DNA from 4 places in the Rhodopseudomonas sp. BAL398 genome. Region 1 is predicted to be linked to each of the others. Evidence: riboswitches for the same ligand, from Rfam matches in the RefSeq annotation. Region 1 holds a riboswitch; each other region holds the start of a gene.

Region 1 (7,067 bases):
CAGCGCCACCCGGCTGCGCTCGCCGCCGGACAGTTCGTTGACGGAGCGGTCGGCAAATTGCGCGACGTCGGTGGCGTCCATCGCGCGGGTCACCGCGGCATGATCTTGCGGCGACAACCGCCCCGGATCGCTGGCGCCGTGCGGATAGCGGCCGAGCGCCACCACGTCGCGCACCGGCAGCGGCCAATGCACCAGATGGCCCTGCGGCAGATAGCCGAAGTGCCTGGCGCGTTCGCGCAGCGACAATTGCGCCAACGAGGTGCCGTCGATCGACACGTTGCCGGCGGAGGGGATCAATCCGGCCAGTGCGCGCAGCAGCGTGGTCTTGCCGGCGCCGTTCGGTCCGACCAGCGCCACCAGATGGCGGCGCGGCAATGCGATCGCGACGTCGCGCAATACCTCGCGGCCGGACAGGCGGACGCCGAGTTGTTCGGTGCGGATGAAAGCGGACGCGCTCATGCGACGCCTCCGCCCAGCGCGCGGCGTTCGCGCACGATCAGATAGAGGAAGAATGGCACGCCGATGATCGAGGTCAGCACCCCGACCTTGATGTCGGTGGTCGACGGGATCAACCGCACCGCGATGTCGGCGGCGAGCAGCAGCGCCGCGCCGGTGAGCGCGCTCGGCACCAAGAGCCGCGCCGGATCATGGCCGATCAGCGGCCGCATCAGATGCGGCGCCACCAGCCCGATAAAGCCGATGGTGCCGGAAACCGCGACGCCGCCGCCGACCCCGAGCGCGACGCCGGCGATGACCAAGAGCCGCAAGCGGCCGACATCGACGCCGAGGCTTTGCGCGGTCTCCTCGCCGAGGCTGAGCGCGCGGAACGCCGAGCGCTGGCTCATTAGCAGAATCGCGCCGGCGGCGATGAAGGGCAGCGCCAGCATCACATGGCGGAAGCTGCGGTCCTCCAGCGAGCCCATCAGCCAGAACGCGATTTCAAGGGTGGCGAATGGATTGGCTGATAGATTCATCACCAGCGCGGTCGCCGCACCGGCAAGGCTGGAGATCGCCAGCCCCGCGAGAATCAGCAGCAGCAGCCCGGCATTGCGGCCGGCGACGCCGAGCAGCACGAACACCGAAACGAACGCCATCGCGATGCCGGCGACCGGCAGCGCGTAGGAGCGCACATCGGCCCAGCCCAGCGCGATCATCAGCACCGCGCCGAACGCCGCCGATTGCGGCGCGCCGAATAATGACGGCGACGCCAGCGGATTGCGCAGCAGCCCCTGCAAGGCGGCGCCGGACAGGCCCAGAATGCCGCCGATCGCCAGCGCCAGAATGGCGCGCGGCAGCCGGATTTCCTGGACGATGACCTGCTGCACCTCGCCGCCGCCGCCGAACAGCGCGTCGAGCACGGTGAGCGGCGACAGTTTCACCGGACCGATGCCGAGCGAGCCGATCGCCAGCAAACCGACCAGGATGGCGAGCGCGGCGGTGACGACCGTCCGCCGCGTCGCGGGGCGTGTGGCTGTTACCATGTGGCGTTGAATCCCGCATAGGCGGCCGGGCCGGTGGTGCCGAGATTCACCACCTCCTGATAATGCGCATTGAGGATATTCTCGCCGCGCGCGAACAGCTTCCAATTGGCGTCGAGCTTGTATTCGGTGAACAGGTCGACCCTCGTATAGGGATCGAGCGGGTTGCGTTCATCGGCCGAGCTGAAGCGCTTCGACACCATCGTCACCCGCGGTTCGATCAGCCATTTGTCGGTCGGCGTGATCGCCAGCGATAGCCGCGTCACGTCGCGCGGCCGCCGGCTCAGCGTCAGATTGGTCGCCAGATCCACCGCGTGCAGATACGTATAGGCGGCCTTGAACCTGAGCAGGCCGGGCATCAGTTCGATATCGCCGCCGAGCTCGAGCCCATAGGTCTCGGCTTGGCTGACATTGATGTAGTGCCCGAGCGGGTTGGCGGCGTCGGTGGCGAAGTCGATCAGATTGTCGAATTTATTGCCGAACCAGGTTGCCGACAGGGTGACGCGGCCGTCGAACAGCGCCTGATCGACACCGGCGTCGTAGCCGAAACTGGTCTCCGGGCTCAGTCCCGTGCTGCCATAGATCGGGGCGTAGAGTTGATACAAAGTCGGCGCCTTGGCGCCGGTGCCGGCGCTGGCGTGCAATCTGGTGCCGGTTTCCTGGATCGCATAGGCCGCGGTGGTGCGCCAGGTTTCGAACCGCGCGACGTCGACCACATCGTCGATGCGCCCGCCCATCGACACCGTCAGGCGCTCGCCGATCGGCACTTGCCACAGCGCGAACAGCGCGTTGGTGTCCTGGCTGGCCGCGATCTGGCCGGTGCGCGCGACCGCGGTCGGCAGCAGCTTGGTCAGATAGGTGTCGGCGGTCTCGTGTTGCGCCTTGGCGCCGAACACCAGCGTTCCGGCCGGGCCGAGCTTCAGATTGCCCTGATATTCCGCCGCCATGCTGTCGGCCAGATAGTCGGTCACCGTCCGGGTGGTGTTCTTCGGCAGCATATTTGTCTTGTAGGTGGTGGCGTCGAATGAGCGATCGATATGGGTCTCGGAGACGCTGACAGTGTGGGTCAGGATGCCGCCGAAACTATCGACCGCGGCGCGACCCCAGACCTGTTGCAGCAGGCGCGTCGCCGTGGCCGGCGTATCCGGAAAGCTGCCGCTCGCCGCGTCATAGGCCGAGTTGGTCTTGGCGGCGAGCACGCCGCCTTCCAGCCGCACGCCCTCGCCGGCGTCGTAGCCGATCCGCGCGGTGCCGCCGAGCCGGTCATAGCCGTCGCGTTCGAGATTGGGATATTTCGCTTCGATCTCCGGGATCCGATAGCCGTAGCGCGAGAAGCCGTCGCTGCGCTGGCCGGTGCCGGACAATGCGTAGGACCACGGGCCGTTCGAGCCGGTCAGCGCGCCGCTGCCGCCGCCGGTGCCGTAGCTGCCGCCTTCGCCGCGCAGATTGACCTGCGCCGGGCCGGAGCCCTTCTTGGTGATGATGTTGACGACGCCGCCGATCGCGTCGGAGCCGTACAGCGCGCTCTGCGGGCCTTTCAGTACCTCGACATGGTCGATCATGCCGGGCGCGATCATCGACAGGTCGAAATCGCCGCTGGCCGCGGTCGGATCGTTGACGCGGATGCCGTCGATCATCACCAGGGTCTGGCCGCTGTCGGCGCCGCGCAGCCTGATATAGGTGGTCGAGCCGGGGCCGCCGCTTTCGCTGATGTCGAGACCTGGCACGCTGCGCAGCGCGTCGACCAGCGAGCCGCCATTGTGGGTGGCGATGGTCTGGCCGCTCACCACGCTGATCGAACTGCCGGTCCGGCTGATCGGCTCGGAGGTGCGGTCGGCGGTGACCACGAGGTCGGGCAATTGTTGCGCGGACTGCGCGCCGGCTTCGGCGCTGAAACACGTCAAGGAAAGACAAGCGGCCGTCACGGCAGCGCTCGGCTGGGAAATCATCGCGAACCCCTTCTGTCGACCCACCGTCGAACGAGCTGAATCTCGTCAACGGCCGGTCTCCTGGCTCGCGGTCGTTACCCGATCCGCCTTCCCGGACGCTTCGCCGGGCAAGTCTGCCGGCAAGTCCAGTGGCTTCGTACGATTCGCAGAAGTGCGAGACTTCGGAGAATCATGCGCGGTGGATCGCGAATGGCCGCATACAGTTGCGGGGGCAGCCACGGCATTGGGGATCGCTCCCCGCACCGCATTCCCGTTTCACCTCCTTGCGGAGGCACCGATGACCCGACACAGGAAGCACACCGCACCATCCCGCGCAACGGCCTTGCCCGGAGTTTCGATCCGCGGTCCGACCGACTTTCGGCTCAACCGGCCGGCGTGGTGCGGTCCGGCGTGGCGGCGCGCAGGCCGGAGAACACGATCCCCATGAAGATCGTGATCATTCCGGCGCTCACTGCATTCATTGAAAACAGCGCGGCGGAGGCCTGCGGCGAATAAAGATGTGGCGGCGCGGCGTAGTTGCCGTGCAGCAGCAGATAGGCCGCGACCGGCAGGCCGGCGAGCAACAACATCAGCAGGCGCTCGCTGGGCCGGAACAGCAGGCTCGCCAGCATCGCACAGGGCAGCAGGAACAGTTCGGTCCCGGCGGCTTCGCCAAGCAGCCAGGTGCAGAACACGGTGTTGAGCGTCGCCACCAGCGACAGCACGATCCGCCCAAGGAGCGGGTGACGGCGCGCGATCGCCGGCACCATCAGAAAGAACGGAAACGACAGCGCGCTCAGCAGCAGCCAGGGCATGCCGTCGGTGCCCGCCACCAGCGCGACGTAGATCGGATAGAATGGCCCATTGCCGGCCAGCACCAGCGCAATGAGATTGCCGACGCCCGCCAAGGAATCGTTGTTCGACGCATAAGCGAGCAGTCTGGCCTTGGCGGACATCGGATCCATCCTTGAACATTGCCGAGTCTGTCTAGATCGGCTGCGGCGGCAAATCGACGCCAAAAGCGCCCCGGAGGGATCACGCCGCAGCCGCTCGATGGCCGCGGGAATTCCCAATTTTGTGACTGTCGCCGCAAACCGGAACCGTTCCACCACCGGCGGTTTAATCATGCGAAATCGGGCGCGCAGCAGGAATTTGACATGGCAGATCATGAAACCCAGGTGCAGGACATCGAATCCGCCGCAGCGGCCGAGAACAACGGCGCCACCGTGGAATATGATGGACCGGCCGGCGGCTGGGGCTCGATGCGCGGCATCGCGGATATTTTCGGCAAGGAATGGGCGACGCCGAGCGCGGTCGAAACCCTGATGCGGCAGAACAAGCCCAAGGGCTTCATGTGCGTGTCGTGCTCCTGGGCCAAGCCGGCCGATTACCACACCTTCGAATTCTGCGAGAACGGCGCCAAGGCGACGCTGTGGGAATTGACCAGCAAGCGCTGCACGCCGGAATTTTTCGCCGCCCACAGCGTCACCGAATTGCGCGGCTGGAGCGATTACGATCTGGAACAGCAGGGCCGGCTGACCGACCCGATGCGCTATGATCCGGCGACCGATCACTACGTTCCCTGCAGCTGGGAGGAAGCGTTTCAGGGGATCGGCGCGCAGCTGCGCGCGCTCGATCCGAAATCGGTGATTTTCTATGCGTCGGGCCGCGCCAGCCTGGAGACATCCTATCTCTACGCGCTGTTCGCCCGGCTCTACGGCAATAACAACATCCCCGACAGTTCCAACATGTGCCACGAGACCACCGGCGTCGCCTTGAACAAAGTGATCGGCGTCGGCGTCGGAACCGTGGTGTTCGACGATCTCGCCAAATGCGACGCGTTCTTTTTCTTCGGCCAGAACACCGGCTCCAACAGTCCGCGTTTCCTGCATCCGCTGCAGGAGGCGGCCAAGCGCGGCGTGCCGATCATCACCTTCAATCCGGTCCGGGAAAAGGGGCTGGAGAGCTTCATCAATCCGCAAAACGTGACCGAGATGCTGACCGGCAAGGCGACGCCGATCAGCACCCAGTATCATCAGGTCAAGGTCGGCGGCGACATCGCGGTGCTGATCGGGCTGTGCAAGCACGTCTTCGCCTGTGACGACGCCGCCAAGCGCGACGGCCGGCGGGTGCTCGACGTCGATTTCATCGAGGCGCATACAAAAGGGCTGGACGAATTCGAGGCCAAGGTCCGCGCCACCTCCTGGAACGAGATCGAAGCGGCGTCGGGGCTGACGCGGGCGGCGATCGAGGGGGCCGGCCAGGTCTATGTCGAGGCCGATCGCGTCATCGGCATCTATGGCATGGGCCTGACCCAGCACGTCCACGGCTTCGAGAATGTCGCGACCTTCGTCAATCTGCTGCTGCTCAAGGGCAATATCGGCCGCGATGGCACCGGGATTTCGCCGGTGCGCGGCCATTCCAACGTCCAGGGCCAGCGCACCGTCGGCATCGCCGACAAGCCGAAGCTGGTGCCGCTCGACCGGCTCGCCGAGCAATTCGGCTTCGAGCCGCCGCGCGAAAAGGGCATGAACACCGTCGAGGCCTGCCACGGCATGATCGACGGCAAGGTCAAGGCCTTCATCGGCCTCGGCGGTAATTTCGTCCGCGCCATTCCCGAGCGGGCCGCGATGGAGCAGGCCTGGACCCGGATGGAGCTCACCGTGCAGATCGCCACCAAGCTCAATCGCAGCCATCTGGTCAACGGCAAGGCGGCCTATCTGTTGCCCTGCCTCGGCCGCACCGAGCAGGACATCCAGGCCACCGGTCCGCAGGCGGTGACGATGGAGGATACGTTCAGCTGCATCCAGGGCTCGGTCGGGCTGCGGACCCCGGCGAGCGACAATCTGAAATCGGAGCTGGCGATCGTGGCCGGCATCGCCAAGGCGACGCTGCCGCCCAATCCCAAGGTGATTTGGGATGACTGGGTCGGCGATTACGGGCTGGTTCGCGACGCGATCGAGCACACCTATCCGGACATGTTCCACGATTTCAACGCCCGGATGTTCACGCCCGGCGGCTTCTACAAGGGTAACGCCGCGCGCGAGCGGATCTGGAATACCGAAAGCGGCAAGGCCGAGTTCACCACCCCGACGATGCTGAGCTCGATCGGCTTCGACGACGCGCCTGGGCGCTATCGGCTGCTGACGATGCGCAGCAATGATCAGTTCAACACCACGATCTACGGCATGAGCGACCGGCTGCGCGGAATCGAGGGCCGGCGCGACGTGCTGTTGATCAATCCGGACGACATCGCGCGGGCGGGCCTCGTCGACGGCCAGATGGTGTGGCTGGTCGGCGATGCCGATGACGGGGTGCATCGCGAGGTCGGCCCGCTCAAGGTGACGCCGTTCCGGCTGCCGGACGGCTGCGTCGGCTCCTACTATCCGGAGATGAATCCGTTGATCGCGCTCGATCACCACGACATCGAATCGAAAACGCCCGCCAACAAATCGGTGCCGGTGAAAATTCGCGCCTGAGACGGAATCGCGCATGGGCTATGTGCGATAGCGGGCCGATCACTGCTGATCGGCTCGCAATCGCATCAAGGCATGACGCCTCATGGGCCGTTTGACGCATTGACGATACGCCCCCAAAGCATTGCATGGTGCGGCTGCCTCGGCCACAATATGGCGATGCAGCACGACCCCGCATCCCCGCG
Region 2 (7,067 bases), 2.2 Mb from region 1:
TGACATCGTCGCAGAGGCCGGGGTCAATCTCGCCGCGGTGAACTATCATTTCGGCTCCAAGGACGAGTTGATCGCCGAATTGTTCGTCAGCCGCAGCCTCGCCACCAATCGCGAGCGGCTCAACGAATTGAAGGCGGCGGAGCTCGCCGGCGGCGGGCGCGCGGCCATCGACGCGGTGCTGCGCGCGCTGGTCGGGCCGACGCTGCGCGGCTGCCTCGGCCCGGACAAGCAACGCTCGGACGCCGCGCGTTTCATGATCCGGGCCTCGATCGAATCGGTGGCGCCGATCCGCAAGATCAAGAATCGCGAGATCGACCATCTGCGCAGATTCGCCGCGGCGATGCGGCGTTCGCTGCCCGGCGTGCCCGACGTCGAAATCTATTGGGGCCTGCATTTCGCCCTGGCGATGGCGCACCAGACCATCCGCGACAGCGAACGGCTGCTGCGCCTCTCCGACGATCAGTGCGACCTCGACGACGTCGGCGCGGTAATTGAACGGATTGTCGGCGTGGCGGTGCTGGCGCTGGGCGGGACGGTCAGGAGTCCGGGCGAGGCCAAGCCGGCGCGACGCGGACGCTGAGCGTCGCAGCGCTTAATCCCGCTATCGCGAGCGCGGCATGATCCGGGCATCGACACGCGACGTCTCGTCCAGCGCGGATAACCGCCCATCGCCGAGACCGACGCTGCGGGTGCCGATCGCGCGGCGAAAATGCGGGTCGTGCGAGACCACGATCATCGCCTGCGGCAGGCCGGTCAGGATATCGATCAGACGGCCATAGATGCGCTCGTCCAGCGCGTTGGTCGGCTCGTCGAGCAGCAGAACCTCGGGCTGCATCGCCAGCACCGCAGCCAGCGTCACCAGCCGCTTCTCACCGCCGGAGAGCTTGTGGGTGACGCGATCGCGCAAATGCGAAAGCTCCAGTTGCTCGAGCGTCGCATCGACGATCATTGCGGCCTCCTGGCGAGTCTTGCCGAGATTGCGCGGGCCGAACGCGACGTCCTCGGCGACGGTCGGGCAGAACAATTGATCGTCGGGGTCCTGGAACACGAAGCCGGCGCGGCGGCGGACGTCGTGGAAATCGCGCTCGACCCGGCGGACGCTGCCGAACGCCGTCACCGTTCCGGCGCGCGGCAGCAGCAGGCCGACCAGAATTTGCAGCAGCGTGCTCTTGCCGGCGCCGTTGGGGCCGACGACGCACAGACGTTCGCTGGGATGAAGCGCCAGATCGACGCCGTCGAGCACATTGGGCTGCCCGGGATAGGCAAAGACGATGCCGCGAACGTCAAACAGTGGCACGGATGATCATCTCCCACAGGACGAGACCGCCGACAAAGGCGCCGCAGACGGCAGCGAACACGACATCCATCTGTCCGATGCGCTCGTCGGCGTCAAGGAACAGCCGCCCGGAGAAGCCCCGGCATTTCATCGCCTGCAAGATGCGCTCCGAACGCTCCAGCGCGCGGATCAGCAGCATCCCGATCAGATAGCCGAAGCTGACATAGGTGTGACGCGAATTCGACGGCCGAAAGCCGCGCGCCCGCATCGCCACGCGCAGCCGTTGATACTCGCGGTCGAGCACGTCGATATAGCGGACATTGAACAGGATGAGATGGACCAGCGGTTCGGGCATGCCGAGCCGGGCCAGCGCCCGCCCGAACGCCACCGGATCGAACGACGACAGCAGCGCCATCGCCGCCAGCACCGCCGTATTGGCCTTGAGCGCGATCGTCAGTGCCTCCACCATCCCTTCCCGGCTCGCCGGAAAACCGAACAGGCTGAACAGCGGCTCGCCCGGCACCGTGAAGGGCAGCGTCGCGATCATGAACACGATAAAGGCATCCATCGCGACGACGCGGCGAAGCGTGCGGGCGATCGGCAGCCGCGCCAGCAGCATGATGGCGACGGCGCCGGCCAAGGCCGCGAGCAGCGGCCCGAAATGGCTCAGCGATACGACGGTGACGGCAAAGACGGCGGTGACGATGATGCGGACCCGTCCGTCGAGCCCTGCGAGCGGGCTGCGCCGCGTGACCGCCGTCTCCAGAACGCCAACCACTTCGCCGCCGATGACGTGGCCCATCAGGCGGCCCGCTTTTGCTGGCGTCGCGCGGCCAGGAAGAACCACAGGCCGAACAGGCCGCCGATATAGCCGATGCCGCCGAGGATCGATTGCAGGTCGTTCTTCTCCTTCAGCGCGATGATCTCCCGCCGCAGCGGCTTGACCTCGTTGCGCACCGCCTCGACGAGAGCCGCACGTTGCGCATCGCTGATCCCGCCCGCGGCAGCTTCGGCCGTCTTCGCGGCGCTGGTCACGGCGGCGGCCGGGGCCTTGTCGGTACCTGACGCTTTGAGCGTCGCAGGCAGGTCCGAGACTTCCAGGCGGATATTGGCGACGTGGCCGCCACCGAGATCGGCATGGAAAATATGGACCACCCGCTTGGTCGGCGTGAAGACGAAGGTGCCGTCCTCGGCAGTATGGGTCTCGCCGAGTTTGCCGCCATCCTCCGCCAGAACTTCGACCAGAGCGTTCTTGGCCATCGAACCGTCGGAGAAGCCGATTTCACCCTCGATGCGGTCGCCGCTGGCATAGGCGCCGGCGACGACCTTGTGAGCCAGCGCCGGGACGCAGGCTCCGCAGGCGATGAGCAGCGCGAGCAGCACCGAGGCAATGGTCTTAGTCATCGCGGTCTTGATCATGGCATCATGCTCCCTGGGGCGCCGGCGCGGCGAAGGCGTCAAACAATTCCGGCTTGACCCGGCGCACGAGATAGACCGCCGCGGCGGTGAGAACGGCCTCGATGACCATCACCGGAATATGGGCGATGAAGACCAGCTTCGCGGCGGGGATGAATTCGCTGCCGGAGAAGCCGAGCGCCACGCCGACGCAGATCGCCGTCAGCGCGATCGCCAGCGCGCCGCCAACCCCGCCCCAAATCGCCGCCACCGCCGGCGAGGCGTGGACGATGCCGGGCCGGCAGACATAGCTGACGATCAGCGCCGGCAGCGCGATATCGACCGTGTTGACGCCCAGCACGGTCAGGCCGCCGAAGCCGAAGAACACCGCCTGCAACAACAAAGCCACGAACAGCGCCGGAAAGGCCGCCCAGCCGAGCACCAGCCCGGCCAGGCCATTGACGATGAGGTGAACGCTCGAGGGACCGATCGGAACATGGACCAGGGAGGCGACGAAGAAGGTCGCGCTCAGGACCCCGGCGGCCGGAATCTTGTCGATCGGCATCTGTCGCAGGCCAATGCCGATGCCCGCGACGGCGATCGCGGAGCCGGTGACGAGGACCGGCAGGGAAAGCGCTCCGTCGACGATATGCATGGCGGCTCTCCTGGCGTCACTTGAGATCGTTGGCGCGGACCCAGATCACCGCGTCTTGCGACAGATCCTTGCCCTCGAATTTCTTCGCCGGGCCGACGCCGAGCGCGGCGAAACCCCAGAACCCCGCTTTGGGAATGCCGAAGGTGAAAATGCCATTGGCGTCGGTCTTGGCGATCAGCGTGCCGCCGGGCGGTGGCGTGACGCTCGGCTTGCCGGCGCTGCGCGTGGCGAGGTCCGGTTCGGCGGCGATATATTCGATCTCGACTTCAGCGTCGGCGACCGGCTCGCCTTCGGACAGAACCCGACCGGAGAAGGTCGATCCGGCGACGATCGCGGTCGGCTTGTTGAGCGGCACGATCTCGGTCGGCAGGCCAAGCGGCTTGTCCCAGTCGGTCGGCGCGCCGCCCAGATTCACGAAGGATTTGGTGATCTGCTGGATGTACTTGTCCTCGGAGGTCTCCAGATAGGGCGCGGGCACCAGGCCGAAGACGTAATCGCCAAGTCCCTTGGGGGTGAATTTGGTCTCGAAGGCGGCGGCGGAATTCTCCGCGCCCTTGAAGGTCACCGGCGCCAGCGTGCCGAGCAGATCGGTCTTCTTGTGCTTGTTGATGACGAAGAATTGCTCCGGCCTACCCATGTCCATGGCGTGGCCATTCGCGAACGGATGCCAGAACACCAGCAACAACGGGATCTCGGTCCGCTTCTCCAGGTTCACCTTGGGGGTATAGATCAGCTGGAAGTGGGCTTCGGCCGGCGCCACCCAGGCCAGCACAGCAGCGGCCAGAACTGAATTGAAGAGTTTCATGAACGTGTCTCCCAACACGCGGCCGGATTGCGGCCGCGATTCCCATAAGGAGACGCGCGAGGACCCGTGCTCACACCGGCGCAGTCGCGCCGTGATGTTGCACGACGCACACCCCGGCGTCAGACGAACGAGCCGTCCGCGGCTGCGAACGGTTGTGGCAGGTCTCCTGGCTCACGGGTCATCATCTCGCCGAACCTTCCCAGCCCTTGCGGACCAGTGGTGTTCTCTCGGCGAGATTCGCCGCTTACAGTTGCGGGGGCAGCCTCGGAATAACCGCGCGGACGCGGCGCACCGTGTTCCCTATTATCTCGTCCGGCACCGCCGAACGAGAACTACGCCTGATGCCTATCAAGCATGACAACGTCTGTAAATGGTCCCAACGGCGGGCCTTGCGAGCCTGTTCGTAGCGCTCGCGGCAGATCTGCCCCCCGGCGGCCGAGTCGCCGTAGGCTGGCGCCGCCCGGCAGCGCGGCCGCCGGCTCTCCCGAGCTACGGATGAATCGAGATATACAGCGCCATCTCCTTATGGCTAGAAGGACGGCGATCGCCTGGGGACCGCGCCGAGCGGCCCGGCTGAACGAAACGCTGAGATTGGTGGAATCGAGTTGGCGGAGATGGATCAGGTTCAACACCGCAATGATCGCCTGGGCCTGAATCTGATCTTGATGCGAATGCGGCTGCTGCTGCGCAGCAACGAGTTCTACCTCGTCCCGCTCGCCTTGCTGATCGGCGTGGGCGTCGGCGCCGTCGTCACCCTCATGAGCGAAATCGCCCAGATCGCCCACGTTCTGATCTATGGCATCGCGGTCGATGTGCGGCTGAGCGCCAATGCCTATGTCACACCGCATGTGGCGCTGATGGCCCCGGCCATCGGCGGCCTTGTGCTCGGCATCATGGAGTGGAGCCGACGGCGCTGGAAGATCGCCCATGCGGTCGACCCGATCGAGGCCAATGCGCTGCGCGGTGGGCTGTTGTCGTTTCGCGACAGCGCGGTGGTCAGCGGTCAGACGCTGATCTCCAACGGTTGCGGGGCGTCGGTCGGACTCGAGGCGGGCTATACCCAGATCGGATCCGCAGCCGCCTCGTTGCTCGGGCAATTCCTCAATCTGCGGCGAAACGACCAGCGCCTGATCGTCGGTTGCGGCTCGGCCGCGGCGATTGCGGCGGCGTTCGGCGCGCCGATCACCGGCGCGTTCTATGCCTGCGAGCTGATTGTCGGGGTCTATTCGGTGGCCAGCGCCGCGCCGATTCTCGCGGCCTCCCTGGCCGGCGCGATCACCGCGCATTGGCTCGGCGGCGCCCCCTATTCGCTCGAGCTGCTCCGGGTCAGCGCGGTGGGGGTCGAGCAATATCTGGCGCTGATCGCGCTGGCGCTGATCACCGGCGCGGTCGGCATCGCGGTGATGCGCAGTTCGCCGGTCTTCGAAAAGATCTTTACCCGAACCGGGATGCCGGTCTGGATCAGACCCGCGGTCGGCGGGCTGTTGGTCGGCTGTCTGGCAATCGTGACCCCGCAGGTGTTGGCGGCGGGCCACGGGGCGATGCTGCTCGATCTGCATCGGGAGATGGCGATCGGGGTGATCGCGGTGGTGATTGCCCTGAAGATGACGGCCTGCATGATTTCCCTGGGGTCCGGATTTCGTGGCGGGTTGTTCTTCGCCTCGCTGTTTGTCGGCAGCCTGATCGGCAAATTCTACGCGGCGGTGCTGCTGCTATGGCTGCCCACCATCGCCGTCGATCCCCAGGTCAGCATGCTGACCGGCATGGCGACGCTTGGCGTCGCCATCGTCGGCGGACCGCTCACCATGGCGTTTCTGGTCCTGGAAATGACACGAAATGTCGACGTGACGGCGGTGGTTCTGGCCGCCTGCATCGTGACCAGCATCGGCGTCCGCTTCCTGTTCGGTCACTCGTTCTCGACCTGGCGACTTCATCTCAGCGGCGAAACCATCCGCAGCGCCAATGATGTCGGCTGGCTGCGCAATCTTACGGTCGAACGCACGATGCGAACCGATATCGGCCAGGTGCCCTCGACCGCGACGATCGCCGCCTGCCGCGCTCAATTCGCGCTGGGCTCCTGTCGGGCCATCGTGGTGGTCAACAAGGCCGACGAATATTGCGGGGTGGTGATGCTGCCGGAACTGTTTTCCGGCGATCTCGATTCGATCGCCGACGAGATCCAGGTGGTCGAGCTCGCCAAATATATCGATGTGGCGCTGCGGCCGGAGATGAACATCAAGACTGCCATGAAAATCTTCGACGACGCCGAAGCCGAACTGCTCGCCGTGATCCAATCCGAGGACAACCGCAAGGTGATCGGCTTTCTCAGCGAGTCATTCGCGCGGCGGCGCTACGTCGAAGAACTCGACAAGGCGACGCGCGGGGTTCTCGGCAGCTGACCCGGACGGTCAGCCCGGGAGGCGCCGATCGGCGCCGGGCGAGGAATGGCTGTCGGTCTGAGGGAATCGGCAGCCCGGTCAGATCGGGATCCACCAGACAGGCTAACGCCTTGAAATCATTGGAGCGGGTGAAGGGAACCCGCTCCTCACGTATTTTTTGTAGCAATATACATATTCCCCTTATTTTATCGGCATAACTTTCACACCTTCATGTTACAAACTGTTTCACAGAAATTTTTGTAACAGAGGCAAAATTGGCAGCCAAAATCCCTCACCTGCTCACCCGCAACGGCCGCCATTACGCCCGCATTGTCATCCCGACAGCCCTCCGCTCGCTGTTCGCAGACAAGTGGGAATTGACCGCCCCCTTGGGAGCCGACCGCCGGGAAGCGCGCAGGCGTCTTTCCGCTGCAGTCGCGGACATGCAGGTGCAGATCGATGCCGCACGGCAACAAGTTAGAACGACCTTCAAGCCCAAGGTTCAGCCTAAGCCGGGCAAGCCACTCACGGTTCGGCAAATGGCTGGCGCCCATTACG
Region 3 (7,067 bases), 450 kb from region 1:
TCAGCAAATCAGGTCTCAACGCCGTCATTGCGAGGAGCGCTTGCGACGAAGCAATCCAGTCTTCACTTGCGGCCCCTGGATTGCGTCGCTGTCGGACGGCGCTGCGCGCCGGCCTCGGCTCGCAATGACGCGATCAGGCCTCGCTGCGACCGCGCTGGCGCGGGCGGTCGGTGATCAGCGCCAGTACCACCGTCAGGACCATGAACAGCACCGAGGCGCCGAACACCCAATGCGGCCGGCCCTGATCCATGATCCAGCCGAACAGCAGCGGGCTGATGATGCCGCCGACATTGAAGCCGGTGGAGACGATGCCGAAGGCGCGGCCGGCGCCGCCCGGTGGTGCGGCGTCACGGACCAGCATGTCGCGCGAGGGCGCGATCACGCCGCTGAGAAATCCCGCCAGCGCCAATGCGGCGGTCAGCACCATCGCCGGCATGGCCACAATGGCGATCACCAGCACCACGCCGGCATTGAGCGCGAAACAGGCGGCGGCGACCTGACCGTGGCGCCCGGTGCGGTCGGCCAGCACGCCGCCGGCCAGCACCCCGAGCGCGCTGGCGCCGAGAAACGCGGTCAGCGCGATATTGGCGGCCGGGAACGAGCTGCCATAGCCGGACATCAGCGCCACCACGCCGAAATTGCTGATGCCGGCGCTGGACAGGCTGAACAGCATGAAGAACACCGTCAGCACCATGATGGTCGGGCTGAGCAGGCTGGGCCTGCCTGGCGTGGCGTCGCCGGCTTGCGGCCGGGCCGCGACGGCGTCGGGCGTGCCGGCGACGATCAGCAACAGCGCCACCAGCGGGGCGACGGCGCCGGCCGCGATCAGCGCGCCGCGACCGCCGACGCCGGCGACCAGCGCCGCCATGATCGCCGGCGCCAGCGCGAAACCGAGAAAGCCCGCAAAAGTGTGGATCGCAAACGCCCGGCCCATCCGGCTCTGATCCATATGGGCCGACAGGATCGCATAATCGGCCGGATGATAGACGCTGTTGGCAAGCCCGAGCAGCACCGCGCAGGCCAATAGCCAGGCATAGCTCAGATGCAGGCCGAGCATGATCAGCGCGAGGCCGCCGAGGCACAGCCCGCAGATCAGGATCGCGCGGGCGCCAATCCGGTCGACCACGAAGCCGATCGGCGCCTGGGTCAGCGCCGAGACGACGGCGAACAAGGTCATCGCGAAGCCGAGTTCGACGAAGCCGACCCCGAGCTGCTGCTTGAGGAACGGAAACAGCATCGGCAGCACCAGCATGTGGAAATGGCTGACCCAATGCGCGGTGGAAATCGCGCCAAGCGTGCGCAGCGCCGGATTGCCGGGCACGCTCTGCGATCCGGCCGTGACATCGACCATGGTGACAGCAAACTCCGTTGTGGGGACGGCACCGCGGGCCGCGCCGGCAATCTAATGCCGACGGCCGGCTTGCGTCTATCGACGCCGATGCATGCGGTTTTGCTTACCGCAGCGCAGCAGAGGAGCCGACAGCGGCGGCCTACAGGCCGCGCTGCTCATCGTCGCGGTCGCGCTCGGGCGCGGCGATGTCACCGGTCTCATAAGGGTCGTCGTCCGGCTGGGTCGGCGGCGGTCGCTTCGCCGGCTGTTGGTCCTTGACCTTGACCTTAACGGCTTTGGTGCAGCCGGTGGTTTTACTGATCCGCGTCATGGAGCTTGGTCCTGTTACGGCCGGAGCCGGACATAGCGCCAGGCGCCGCCCGAATCCGGCATCGGTTCGACCTCAATCTGACCGCCATTGTCGGGCATATTGACCGCTTCCCCGCAATCTTCCCTGCATTTTCCAGCACGATCGGTGTAAAGGGAAGCCACCCGCGAGCCGATTCTCGCGGCACCAGGAGAGACAATGAAAAAGCCGAAACTTGAACTCGACGAACCGCAGCCGAAGAAGATCGTCCGTGCCGACAAGGCGCCGACCGAAGGCTATTCGCTGGTCGTCGATGGTCATTTCAAGTCGCATTACGACACCGTCGAGGCCGCCGAAGAGGCCGCCATGGCGCTGAAGAACAAGTATCAGATGTTGCAGGTGCAGGTCTACGACGCGGTCACCAAGACCCGCTCGATGATCGAGTGGCCGGCGCCGGTCTGACCCTTACCGGACCGCCCGCCCGCCGATCCGTTTCCATCGGCTTGCGATTCATGATGCTTGCGACGCGAACCCGCGCTTTGCCGCGGGCTTTGCCGTGCCAAGTGGGACTCTGATGAGAACCGGGTGGGGATCAGGTCGGCCTTGGCGGCCGACTTAAAAAGGCATCAATAGATCGAGGCTTCACGGTCGTCATTGCGAGGAGCTGTTGCGACGAAGCAATCCAGTCTGTGCTTGGCGCCCCTGGATTGCTTCGCGGTCGGACGGCGCGATGCGCCGTCCTCGGCTCGCAATGACGAAATCCAGTTTTATCGATTTTATTGGCTCTTTTTCAGTCCGACTCTCAGGTCCTGCGACCGCCGCTTTGCTGACCCGCCAGCCATTCGGACAGCACCGGGGTCACCTTTTTGGCGGGCTTGCCGCCGGGCTTGGTGGCGCCGGGCTTGGCCCGGACCTTCTTGACCGCGGCGGTGCGCGGCGGTTCGGCGGCTTCGCGGGCGAGCCGCGCGGCCTTCAGCTTGGCCATATTGTCGAGCACGGCCCTGGTCGAGGCGTCGCGGTCGTTCTTGTCGGCCTTGGCCTCCTGCGAGGCCTTGGCCGCCTTGTTGAAGCGCGCCTCGGCGCGGTCTCGGTCTTCTTTTGTCATGTCAGGTCGATTTCTTCTTTTTGGCCTTGGCAGCAGGTTCCGCCGGCTGCTCGAGCTCGGCGGCCTCTTTGGCCAGCCGCATCGCCCGCAGGGTCTCGGTGCGCTTGCGGATCGCGATATCCTCGGCGGCGATATCGGCCATCGCCTTGATGCCCTCGGCCTGCTGGGCAGCCTTGCGATTCTGACGAATTTCTTTCAGTTCGGCAGCCGATTTCGGTTCCGTGTCCATGGGTCCTCGAATGATAGAGGGAAATGACGACGTCGTCGTTGGTTCCTCATAGCACAAATCGGCGCCCGCCGCAGCTTTTTGCCCGAATAGGGGGCAAAAGGCCTAATTCGCCGCGAACAATCCCGGATATCGCAGCGGACCGCGGCCGCGCAGGCAAGACCCGGCCGCCTTGGCGGCGGCGGGGTCTGCCGATCGCCCTGGCCGCTCGCGTCAGTTGCTCAGGCGCATGCCGGCAAAGACGCCCAGCCCGGGCTGCAGGAAGCCCACCGGCACCTGGTAGGTCTTGTCGAACAGGTTATCGATCCGGCCGAACACCGTGGCGTGCTCGTCGATCTGGTAATTGGCGGCCAGGTTGACGACCGTGAAGGACGGCGCGTCGAGCAGCGTGGTGCCGAACCGGTCGTAGTCGAGCCATGAACTGGTATGGACGATCGAGGCCGAGAGTGTCGCGCGCTCGATCGGGTTCCAGATCGCCGACAGCGTCACCTTGTTGTCTGGACGGCGCCGCAGGCGCAGGCCGCTGTCTTCGTCGCGGGTGTGGGTGTAGGTGTAATCGACGCGGAAACGCAACGTCTCGGTCGCCTGCAGCGCGACGAATGATTCGACGCCGTAGGTCTTCGCTAGGCCGACATTCTCGTAGGAATAGCCGCCGAGCGCGAGGTCGTATCCGGTCATCGAGATCAGGTCGGTGATCTCGTTGTTGAAGTAGGTCGCCCCGAAACTGGCGCGGTTCTGAAACAGCGGCTGCTCGAAGCCGACATCGTAGCCTTTGCTGGTCTCCGGCTTGAGCGCCGGATTGGCAATCGTGTAGTAGGCCGGGTTATTGACATAGAGCTGCATCAGCGTCGGCGCCTTGAACCCGGTGCCATAGGTCGCCTTCAGCCTGGTGTCGGTGTACGGCACGATGAAGGTCGGCGCGACCCGCCAGGTGGTGTGTCCGCCGAAGCTGTCATTGTCGTCGTAGCGGATATTCGAGACCAGGAAGAAGTTCTTGGTGAATTCCGACTGCAATTCGACGAAGCCGGCGCTGTTGCCGGTGCTCGCGGTGGTGCCGAGCTGCTGGTAGGCGCCGCTCAGGTCGTAGTCTCCGGTCGAATTGGTGCGAATCGAATCGTCCTGGCGTTCCAGCCCAAGCACCACCTTCTGTCCGTATCCGGCGTCGACCACGCCGGTCCAGTCGAATTTCGTCCGCTCGCCCCGATAGGAGCTCGGCGGCGCGATGCCGTATGCAAAGGTCTGGTTATTGGTGGTGAAATCCGCATTGGGATTGACGGTGCGATTCCATTGGTTGGAGTAGCTGAAGCCGAGCGTGCTCTTGAAGCGATCGCCGAGCGGAGACCAGATGGCTTCGCTGCGGGTCAGGAAGTCATGGCTGACCATGTTGCTCTGCAGCGATTCCGGAAATGTGTTCGGATAGTGCGAGTAATCGTCGCCGGTGAAGCCCTTGGAGGCATCGGAATAGCGGCCGACAAAGCTGAAGGCGAGATCGTCGCTGGCCTGAACCCCGAGCTTGGTCGAGTAAGTCTGGTTGTCGTAGCTGTCATTGATGCGCTGCTGGCCCGGAGCCAGAAGATCGCGGGGCGTCACCGCGACGTCGGTGGAGCGAAAATGCGCGACGTTGAAGGCGTAGTCCAGATTGCCCTGAGAGCCGGCGGCGCGGGCGGTCTGGTTGAATGTTCCGAACGAGCCGCCCTCCAGCGTGCCGGTGAGTTTGGCCGGGCCCTGGCCGCGTTTGGTGGTGATCGAAATCACGCCGCCGATCGCATCGGAGCCGTACAACCCGCTCTGCGGCCCGCGCAGGACTTCGATCCGTTCGATGTCGGCGGTCAGCAGATTGGCGAAATCATACGCGCCATTCGGTTTGCTGGGATCGCCGGCGTCGATGCCGTCGATCAGCACCTTGACGTGGTTCGAGTTGGTGCCCCGCATGAAGACCGAGGTCGATCCTCCCGGGCCGCCGGTCCGCACCACATTGAGGCCCGGAACCATGGTGAGGGCGTCGGAGACCGTTCGCCTCTGGTCGCGTTCCAACTCTTCAGAGGTGATCACCGTCACCGAACTGGCGATTTGCTCCGCCGGCGTGGCCAGCCGGGTGGCGCTGACCACAAGGGTCGGCAGCGCGGTGGTCGCATCGGCCTGCTGGGCCTGCGCGACGCAGGGCGGCAGGATCGACACCAGCATGGTCGATGTGAGACAGGCGCGCGACAGCGCGGAGCTTCGCCTTGCGGCAGGATAACGGGACGACATCGGATTGAACCTCGGCTTGACGGGTGTGGCACGTCACAGCGAATGAGGGTTCATCCTTGCGCTTGCGCGCTCCGATGTTGCCAATGTCTGCACTTCCCGACCGACATCTTCGCGTGTGACCACGATTGACGGCAGGTCTCCTGGCTCGCGGGTCGTTGTTTCTGGCGTCGCCTTCCCAGGACCGAGATTCCCAGTGGCATCGGACGCAAGACTCGCCGCTTACAGTTGCGGGAACAGCCGCGGCATTGAACCGCCCCGATTGGAGCCGTCCGCACCGCATTCCCTTTTGATCCCCGAGGGGAACCGTCGCGACGATCTAGGAGGCTGTGATCCGGCCTGTCAATTCGCCGTTCGCGCGCGCTGGCGGCGCGGCGGGCCGGCCGGTGCGTTTTCGTCCCGATGTGGCTTGAACGTCACAGGACAGGGTGCAAGGCAGGCTGTAAGACCTTGGCCGGGCGCGGTGGCATCGCGACCAGGGGATGGCGATCGAGAGATGGCGCGCATGATCGGGCGAAATTTGACGGCGGCGGGCCGCGCGGGCGGGTGGCTCGCCGCGGCGCTGGTGGTCGGTTGCGCGGTGTCGCCGCTGCGGGCCGCCGGCCTGCCGCGGATTGCTTCGCTCAATGTCTGCACCGATCAGCTGCTGGTCACGCTGGCCGATCCGGCGCAGATTGTCGGCCTCAGCCCGTTTGCGCATGATGCCTCGCTCTCGGCGGTGGCCGCGCAGGCCGGCCGCTATCGCGCGCTGTCCGGCGGCGCCGAGGATGTGCTGGTGCTCAAGCCCGACGTCGTGGTGGCCGGCCGTTACGACCGCCGCAGCACCCGCGAATTGCTGAAACACAACGGGTTGCGGGTCGCCGAATTCAACGTGGTGCCGGCTTCGCTCGGCGAGATCCGCGACCAGATCCGGCGGATGGGCGAGATCGTGCAACATCCCGACCGCGCTTCTGCCGAAATCGCCCGGCTCGATGCCGCGATCGCGCGGGCCCATGCGGCGATCGCGCACCGGCCGCTGCGGGTGCTGCCGCTGTGGCGGCGCGGCTGGGTGTCGGGCAGCGGCAGCCTGATCGACCTGCTGTTCGCCGAATCCGGGCTCGCCAACGCGGCGGGCGAGCTCGGCCTGGGGCAGGGCGGCTTCGCCTCGCTGGAGGCGATCGTCGCGGCGCGGCCGGATCTGCTGCTGGTGGCGGACGCCAGCGATGTCGCCGAGGATGGCGGCCGCGCCTTCCTGCTGCATCCGGCGCTGCAGCATTTCTATCCGCGGGCCAAGCGTATCGTGCTGCCGGAGCGGCTGGCGGTGTGCGGTGGCGGATCGCTGGCGGAGGCGTTCGATCGGCTGATCGCCGAACTGACCCGCATCGAACAACAGGAGCGCGACCATGGCTGATTATGTGGTGGAATTCGGCAAGGATGGCAGCCGCGTCGAGCCCGACGGGCGGCTCGACGCGCGCGCGTTCCATCGCAATCACGAGCCGATCCGCGCCGCGCTGGCGCCGTTCCTGCGCGGCCGATCCGGCGACGTGCTGGAGGCCGGCAGCGGCACCGGCCAGCATGTGGTTGAATTCGCCCGCGAGCATCCGGGCATCGTGTGGTGGCCGAGCGATCTCAACGACCAGCATCTGGCCAGCATCGCGGCGTGGCGGGCCCATGCCGGCCTCGACAATGTCCGGGCGCCGCGGCGGATCGACCTCGCCGATCCGGCCTGGTGCGCGCAGCTGGGCGACGGCGACGGTGGTGGCGCCGGACCTGGGCCGCTGCTGGCCGTGTTCTGCGCCAATGTGATTCACATCGCGCCATGGCCGGTCGCCGAAGGGCTGTTCGCCGGCGCCGGGCGCTGCCTGCGGCCGGA
Region 4 (7,067 bases), 2.6 Mb from region 1:
AGCGCGGCCTTGTGTGCCGCCATCGCGGCGCGACGCCACGGCGCCACGGTGCGCCTGGTCGAACACGCGCCGTTGAGCCTGCGCGGCGGCAACACCCGCCACGCCCGCAATTTCCGCCTGATGCATGACACCGCGCATTGCTACGTCCCGGACAGCTATGGCGAAGACGCGTTCATGAACGATCTTCACCGCGTCACAAGGGGCGCGACCGACGCGACGCTGGCGCGTGTGCTGATTCGCGGCTCAGCGACGATCGCTCCCTGGCTGCAGGCCAATGGCGTGGCATTGCAGGATCCAGGCTGCGGCGTGATGCCTTATTCGCAGCGCACCGCATTTTTTCTCGGTGGCGGCAAGACGATGATCAATGCGCTCTATGCCACAGCCGCCAGGATCGGCATCGAGATCTGCTATGACAGTGAGGTCGTGGCTTTGCCGACCAGCGATGGCCAAGGCGGGAACGTGGTGATCGATCGAGGCGGCATCACCGAACTGGTGAGCCCGAAGGCGCTCGTGCTGTGCTGCGGCGGCCATCAATCCGATCGCGCCTGGTTGCGCGACAGCTTCGGCGACGCCGCCGACGGGCTGGTGGTCCGCGGAACGCCCTATGCCACCGGACGGGTGCTGCGGATGCTTCTCGATGCCGGCGCCAGGCCGGTCGGCGATCCGTCGCAAGGCCACATCGTTGCGGTCGATGCCCGCGGTCCGCCGGTCGACGGCGGCATCGTCACCCGCATCACCGCGATCCCTTCCGGCATCGTGGTCGACCGCAACGCTCAGCGCTTCCACGACGAGGGCGAGGACGCGCGCAAGACGCATTATGCCCGCTGGGGCGAGCGGATCGCGCAATGCCCCGGCCAGATCGCCTATCTGATTATGGACGCCCATGGCCGGGCGCGGGCGCTGCCGACAGCGCTGCCGCCGATCGAGGCCGATTCCATCGCGGCGCTGGCGGTCAAGCTCGGGCTCGACCCGGCAGCGCTGGAAGCCACGACGCGCGGCTTCAACGCCGCGATCGCCGGCGGCGAATTAATCCAACGGCGCACCGCACAGTTGGCGCCGGCGAAATCGCATGGCGCGGTCGCGCTCGCGGTGCCGCCCTTCGCGGCCTACCCGATGCGACCGGGCCTGACCTTCACCCATTTCGGCGTCGCCGTCGATCCGCAGATGCGGGTGATCAAATCCGACGGCAGCCGTTTCGAGAACATCTTCGCGGCCGGCATGATCATGGCGGCGAATGTGCTCGGCCGCGGCTATCTGGCCGGCCTCGGCGTCACATTGTCGGCGGTGTTCGGACGCCTCGCCGGCGAGGAGGCCGCGCGTCATGCCGCCCGATGACCTGGAAGCCGAGCGGGTGCTGCGAATCTGCACCGCCTGCATGTATTGCGACGGCTTGTGCGCGGTGTTTCCGGCGATCGCCGGCAAGCATGATTTCGCGCCCAACGACCTCACCTATCTGGCCAATCTGTGCCACAACTGCCGTGGCTGCTGGTACGCCTGCCAATACGCGCCGCCGCATCATTTCGCGATCAACCTGCCGAACACGCTGGCCGAATTGCGCCAGCGCTCCTATGCCGACTACGCTTGGCCGCGCTGGCTGGGTCGTGGCTTTGGCGCCAATGCCCGCGTGGTCGCCGCCATCGTCGGCGGCATCACCGCGTCGATGCTGATCGCCACGCTGCTGCTGGTGCCGGCCAATGTGCTGTTTGCCGCCCATCACGGCCCGGGCGCATTCTATCGGGTGGTGCCGTGGCCGATCATGGCCGGGGCCGCCGCGGCGACGCTGCTGTCGGCGATGCTGGCGATCGGCATCAGCGCGGCAAGCTATTGGCGCGCGATCACCCCCCGCGCCGGGACCAAGGCCATCTTGCGCGCGCTGTATCCCGCGGTGCTGGATATCGTAACGCTGCGCAATCTCGGCGGCGGCGGCCCCGGTTGCAACGACGCCGACGAGAAATTCTCCCAGCAACGCCGATGGTTTCACCACGTGATGGTGGCGGGCTTCGCGTTCAGCCTCGCCGCGACGCTGATCGCGGCATTCTATCATCACGTCTACGCCGTCGCGGCGCCCTACTCCTTGACCAGCCTGCCGGTGCTGGCCGGTGGCATCGGTGGGGTGACGATGCTGATCGGGATCGGCGGGCTGTTGCTGCTGGAACGGCGCGCCGACCGCGCCCTCTCCGCCGCCGCCGAGATTCGGCTTAACATCGTGTTCCTGGTCCTGCTCGCTTTGGTGGCCGGGAGCGGCCTTGCGGTGCTGGCGCTGCGCGAGACCGCGGCGATGGGGCTGGTGCTGACGCTGCATCTGGGCATCGTGATCGGCTTCTTCGCCATCCTGCCGGTCAGCAAGGCGGTCCACGGGTTGTATCGATCGCTGGCGCTGCTACGCGCCGCGATCGAGCGCGCGCGCCCGCGACGCAGCGGCGACGAGTGACATCGGTGCAGCCGCAGGACCATCGGGCGCAAGCCGCGGCCGATCGCGCCGTGTGGAGGATTGACTTCCCGGCGTTTCCGTCAGATTGAACCCGCAGCCGATGGTGCCTTGTCTGCGGACAGGGCGAAAAGGGAATACCGGGTGTCAGGATACGGCAAGTTGCCGGATCCGGACCAAGCCGGAGCTGCCCCCGCAACTGTGAGCGGAAAGCCTGCACCGAAAACCACTGGGTCTCGACCTGGGAAGGTGGTGCCGGCGATGACCCGCAAGCCAGGAAACCTGCCGTCGCCTGCTTTGTTCGCCATTCCGGGCGGGGTGTTTCGGAGTGAAGACGTTGGTCGATCGGAGTGCAGGTCCGCTCGCCGCATGTCTGGGTCTCGCGCTTTGCGCGGCCCATCCGGCGACGAGGCTTGCCTATGGATCACTGCGATCAACACGCGCCTGGCCAGGCGCCAGCGGCCAACTTAGTCGAGCGAACGGTCTCGCCGCGGCCCGGCCTCGAGCAATCCGCCGCCGAACTCGTGGTGCTGTCCTTTGCCGACGATGACCTCGCCGCTTTCGCGGCAGCATCGCGCGCGGCTGATGGCTTGCCGCGCCTGCATCTGGCCAATCTGCGCGATCTCGTCGATCCGCATGCGCGCGAGCCGCTGATCGCGACCACGCTGGCGCAGGCCCGCGGAATTCTGATCCGGCTGGGCGGCGGCCTGCCCTGGCCTGACGCCGTCGCGCGGGTCGCCGCGATGGCCGCCGCCAAGGGCATCGCGCTGGCGATCGTTCCGGGCGATGGCCAGGTCGATCCGCAATGCGACGCGGCCTCCAACCTGCCGCCCTCGACGCTGCGCCGGTTGAAAGCCCTGTGCGACAAGCCCGGTCCGGACTCAGCCCGCGCGGCGCTGGTCCAGCTGGCATTGGCCTCCGGTCTGCGAGCAGCGCCGCTCACCCACGCCACGCTGCCGCCCAGCATCGCCCCGACACCGACCCATTCCGAGGCCGCCTCATGAGCTACGTCTACGAGAAAAACGGCGCCGCGATCTACGCGCGCTCCTTCGCCATCATCCGCGCCGAGGCCAGGCTCGACCGCTTCGATGCCGCCGACGAGAAAGTCGCGGTCCGGATCATCCACGCCAGCGGCATGGTCGAGGTCGCCGACGACATCGTCTTCACCGGGGGCTTCAGTGTGGCCGCGGCGCATGCGTTGCGCGCCGGCGCGCCGATCCTGTGCGACGCCCAGATGGTCGCCAACGGCATCACCCGGGCGCGGTTGCCGGCCGATAACGAGGTGATCTGCACATTGAGCGATCCGCGCATTCCAGCACTGGCGGCGCGGCTTGGCACCACGCGGACCGCCGCGGCGATCGAATTGTGGCGCGACCGACTGGCCGGCGCCGTGGTGGTGATCGGCAACGCGCCGACCGCCCTGTTCCGGCTGCTGGAGATCCTGCAGGAGCCGGGCGTGGCCCCGCCGGCCGCGGTGATCGGCATTCCGGTCGGCTTCGTCGGCGCCGCCGAATCCAAGGACGCGCTGCTCGACTACGCCCTGGTGCCGAGCGTGATCGTGCGCGGACGGCGCGGCGGCAGCGCGATGGCGGCCGCCGCCGTCAACGCTGTGGCGAGTGACATCGAATGAGCCGCGCCGCGACGATCTATGGCGTCGGGCTCGGCCCCGGCGATCCCGAGCTGATGAGCGTCAAGGCGGCGCGGCTGATCGGCCAAGCCCGCGTCATCGCGCATTTCCGCAAACCCGGCCGCGCCGGCAATGCTCGTAGTTTGGTGGAAGGCATGCTCGCGCCCGGTGTGGTCGAGGAAGCGATGGAATATCCGGTCACCACCGAAATCGCGGTCGATGACCCCGCCTATAATGCCTGCCTACGCGATTTCTACAACGGCTGCGTCAAACGGCTTCTCGGTCATGTCGACGACGGCCGCGACGTCGCGGTGCTGTGCGAGGGCGATCCGTTTCTCTATGGCTCGTTCATGCATCTGCACAGCCGGCTCAAAGGCCAAGCCAAGGTCGTGGTGGTGCCGGGGATTTCCGGGATGTCGGGCTGCTGGACCGCCAGCGACATGCCGATCACCTTCGGCGACGACGTGTTGAGCGTGGTGCCGGCAACGCTCGACGAGGCCAGCTTGCGCGAACGCTTCGCTGGTGTAGATGCGCTGGTGGTGATGAAGCTCGGCCGCAATCTGCCGAAAGTGCGCCGCGCGCTGGATCATGCCGGGCTCACCGAGCGCGCGGTCTATGTCGAGCGTGGCACCATGGCCGAGCAGAAGGTGATGCGGCTGGCCGACAAGACCGACGACGAGGCGCCCTACTTCTCGGTGATCCTGGTCCATGGCCAAGGACGACGGCCATGAGCGGATCGCTGATCATCGCTGGCCTCGGGCCCGGCGCCGCCGATCTTGTGACCCCGGAAGTCACCGCCGCGCTGGCCCAGGCCACCGATCTGATCGGCTACGCGCCCTATGTGGCCCGCGTCGCCGAGCGGCCCGGCCTCACCCGTCACGGCTCCGACAATCGTCAAGAGCTCGACCGCGCCGGGCACGCGCTGCGGCTGGCCGCGCAAGGCAGGCGCGTCGTCGTGGTGTCGTCGGGCGATCCCGGCGTATTCGCGATGGCGGCGGCGGTGTTCGAAGCGGTCGATGCCGGCGATCCGTCATGGCGCGAGCTTGATATCAGAGTATTGCCCGGCATCAGCGCGATGTTCGCGGCCGCAGCGCGGATCGGCGCGCCGCTCGGCCACGATTTCTGTGCGATCAATCTGTCGGATAATCTGAAGCCGTGGCAGCTGGTGGAGCGTCGGCTGCGGCTGGCGGCCCAGGCCGATTTCGTCATCGCGCTGTATAACCCGCTGTCGAAGGCGCGGCCATGGCAGCTCGGCCGTGCGCTCGACTTGCTGCGCGGGGAATTGCCAGGCCACGTGCCGGTGATCTTCGCCAGCGCCATCAGCGACGCCAGGGAGGCGATCGACACTGTATCGCTCGCTGAGGCGGCGGCAGAGCGCGCCGACATGCGCACGCTGGTGATGATCGGATCAACCCAGACCAGGCTGATCGAACGCGGCAACGGCAAGCCGTTCGTCTACACGCCGCGTTCCGTTGGAGTGGCATCGTGACCGAGCCAGCGCAGCACCGCGGCGACGGAATCGACCACCTCGCGCGCCGGAACGTAAGGTCGCCGCACCATCACCACCGGCAGAGCCAGATCGCGCGCGGCCTCGATCTTGGCCGAGGCGGCATCGCCGCCGGCATTTTTCGCGACGATGAGATCAGCGCGAAACTCTGTCAGCATGGCGCGATCGGCGGCGCGCGCGAACGGCCCGCGCGCCACGATCACTTCGGCATTGGGCAGCGGCAGCGGCGCGAGCGGCGTATCGACCAGCCGCACCAGATAAGCGTGCTGCGGATGCGCGGCGAAGATGTTCAGATGCATCCGGCCGATGCCGAGAAAAACCCGGCGCGGCGCGGCGCCGATTGCGACGGCTGCGGCATCGAGATCGTCAACCTCGATCCAGCGATCGCCGCTTTGGCGCTGCCATGGCGCCCGCTCGAGCGCCAGCAGCGGCACCCCCGCCCGCTCGCAGGCAGCGACCGCATGCGCGCTCATCTGCGCCGCGAACGGATGGGTGGCATCGACGACGCGGCCGATCCGCTGCGCACGCAGATAGTCGGTGAGCCCGGCGACGCCGCCGAAGCCGCCGACGCGCCAAGCGATCGGCGGCGGCGTCGGATTGTCGGTGCGCCCCGCATAGGACAGCACGGCATCGATACCGGGCGCGCCGGCCAATGCCTGCGCCAGCCGGTTGGCGTCGGCGGTGCCGCCGAGGATCAGAACGCGGCGCTGGTTGCTCGAACAGGATGTCATGATGCCGAGCGATGACATGCAACCACCCTGGCTGTCCATGATCGGAATCGGTGAGGACGGGCTCGACGGGCTGTCGGCGGCAGCGCGCGGCCTCCTCGGCGACGCCGAACTGATCGTCGGCGGAGCGCGGCATCTGGCGCTGGTCGCGGCGCTCGGCAAGCCGACGCTGAGATGGGAGAGTCCTTTCGCCGCCTCCTTGCCGAAGCTGCTGGCGCAGCGCGGCCGCCGGGTGGCGGCGCTGTGCTCGGGCGATCCGTTCTGGTACGGCGCCGGCGCGGTGATCGCCGAGGCGGTACCGGATACGGAAACCTGCGCAATTCCGGCGCCGTCGACCTTCGCCTGGGCCGCGGCGCGGCTGCGCTGGCGGCTCGAGGACGCCGTCACGCTGGGGCTGCACGCCCGTCCGATCGCCTTGCTGCGCCCGCATCTGCGCAGCGGCGCAAGGCTGATCCTGCTGGCGCGCGATGGCGCCGCGCCGGCGCAGATTGCGGCCTATCTCGCGGGCCTGGGATTTGGCCCGTCGCGGCTGACCATTCTCGAAGCGCTGGGCGGCCCGCGCGAGCGAATGCGCACGATTTCGGCCGACGCCTTTGCGTTCGACGATATCCGCACGCCGGTGGCGCTGGCCATCGAGGCGATCGCCGTGCCCGGCGCGATCATCATCCCGCGCATCGCCGGCCTGCCCGACGCCCTGTTTCAGCACGACGGCCAACTGACCAAGCGCGAGATCCGCGCGGTGACGCTGTCGACGCTGGCGCCACGCGGCGGCGAATT

The links. A riboswitch is a leader RNA that binds a small molecule or an ion and turns the genes downstream of it on or off. The one in region 1 is predicted to bind cobalamin.
Positions count from the first base shown of each region.
Region 2: it holds a riboswitch for cobalamin, as region 1 does, so the genes downstream of both, RBJ75_RS02875 (DUF4198 domain-containing protein) here and RBJ75_RS20690 (TonB-dependent receptor plug domain-containing protein) in region 1, are expected to answer to the same signal.
Region 3: it holds a riboswitch for cobalamin, as region 1 does, so the genes downstream of both, RBJ75_RS18520 (TonB-dependent receptor plug domain-containing protein) here and RBJ75_RS20690 (TonB-dependent receptor plug domain-containing protein) in region 1, are expected to answer to the same signal.
Region 4: it holds a riboswitch for cobalamin, as region 1 does, so the genes downstream of both, RBJ75_RS04845 (hypothetical protein) here and RBJ75_RS20690 (TonB-dependent receptor plug domain-containing protein) in region 1, are expected to answer to the same signal.

Region 1 is NZ_CP133111.1:4,382,044-4,389,110, forward strand. Features, by position in the region: gene RBJ75_RS20680 (ABC transporter ATP-binding protein) at 1-459, opposite strand, end outside; gene RBJ75_RS20685 (FecCD family ABC transporter permease) at 456-1,481, opposite strand; gene RBJ75_RS20690 (TonB-dependent receptor plug domain-containing protein) at 1,475-3,427, opposite strand; cobalamin riboswitch at 3,460-3,721, opposite strand; gene RBJ75_RS20695 (hypothetical protein) at 3,790-4,362, opposite strand; gene RBJ75_RS20700 (FdhF/YdeP family oxidoreductase) at 4,669-6,885, shown strand.
Region 2 is NZ_CP133111.1:619,181-626,247, reverse strand. Features, by position in the region: gene RBJ75_RS02900 (TetR/AcrR family transcriptional regulator) at 1-580, shown strand, start outside; gene RBJ75_RS02895 (energy-coupling factor ABC transporter ATP-binding protein) at 602-1,297, opposite strand; gene cbiQ (cobalt ECF transporter T component CbiQ) at 1,284-2,078, opposite strand; gene RBJ75_RS02885 (cobalt ABC transporter permease) at 2,078-2,695, opposite strand; gene cbiM (cobalt transporter CbiM) at 2,700-3,326, opposite strand; gene RBJ75_RS02875 (DUF4198 domain-containing protein) at 3,343-4,131, opposite strand; cobalamin riboswitch at 4,270-4,483, opposite strand; gene RBJ75_RS02870 (chloride channel protein) at 4,746-6,530, shown strand; gene RBJ75_RS02865 (DUF6538 domain-containing protein) at 6,785-7,067, shown strand, end outside.
Region 3 is NZ_CP133111.1:3,936,349-3,943,415, reverse strand. Features, by position in the region: gene RBJ75_RS18545 (MFS transporter) at 134-1,351, opposite strand; gene RBJ75_RS18540 (hypothetical protein) at 1,491-1,661, opposite strand; gene RBJ75_RS18535 (hypothetical protein) at 1,857-2,099, shown strand; gene RBJ75_RS18530 (hypothetical protein) at 2,440-2,742, opposite strand; gene RBJ75_RS18525 (hypothetical protein) at 2,744-2,971, opposite strand; gene RBJ75_RS18520 (TonB-dependent receptor plug domain-containing protein) at 3,182-5,218, opposite strand; cobalamin riboswitch at 5,331-5,541, opposite strand; gene RBJ75_RS18515 (ABC transporter substrate-binding protein) at 5,721-6,605, shown strand; gene RBJ75_RS18510 (DUF938 domain-containing protein) at 6,598-7,067, shown strand, end outside.
Region 4 is NZ_CP133111.1:1,027,964-1,035,030, reverse strand. Features, by position in the region: gene tcuA (FAD-dependent tricarballylate dehydrogenase TcuA) at 1-1,335, shown strand, start outside; gene tcuB (tricarballylate utilization 4Fe-4S protein TcuB) at 1,322-2,431, shown strand; cobalamin riboswitch at 2,516-2,733, shown strand; gene RBJ75_RS04845 (hypothetical protein) at 2,848-3,432, shown strand; gene RBJ75_RS04840 (precorrin-8X methylmutase) at 3,429-4,058, shown strand; gene RBJ75_RS04835 (precorrin-2 C(20)-methyltransferase) at 4,055-4,786, shown strand; gene cobJ (precorrin-3B C(17)-methyltransferase) at 4,783-5,544, shown strand; gene RBJ75_RS04825 (cobalt-precorrin-6A reductase) at 5,511-6,311, opposite strand; gene RBJ75_RS04820 (bifunctional cobalt-precorrin-7 (C(5))-methyltransferase/cobalt-precorrin-6B (C(15))-methyltransferase) at 6,292-7,067, shown strand, end outside.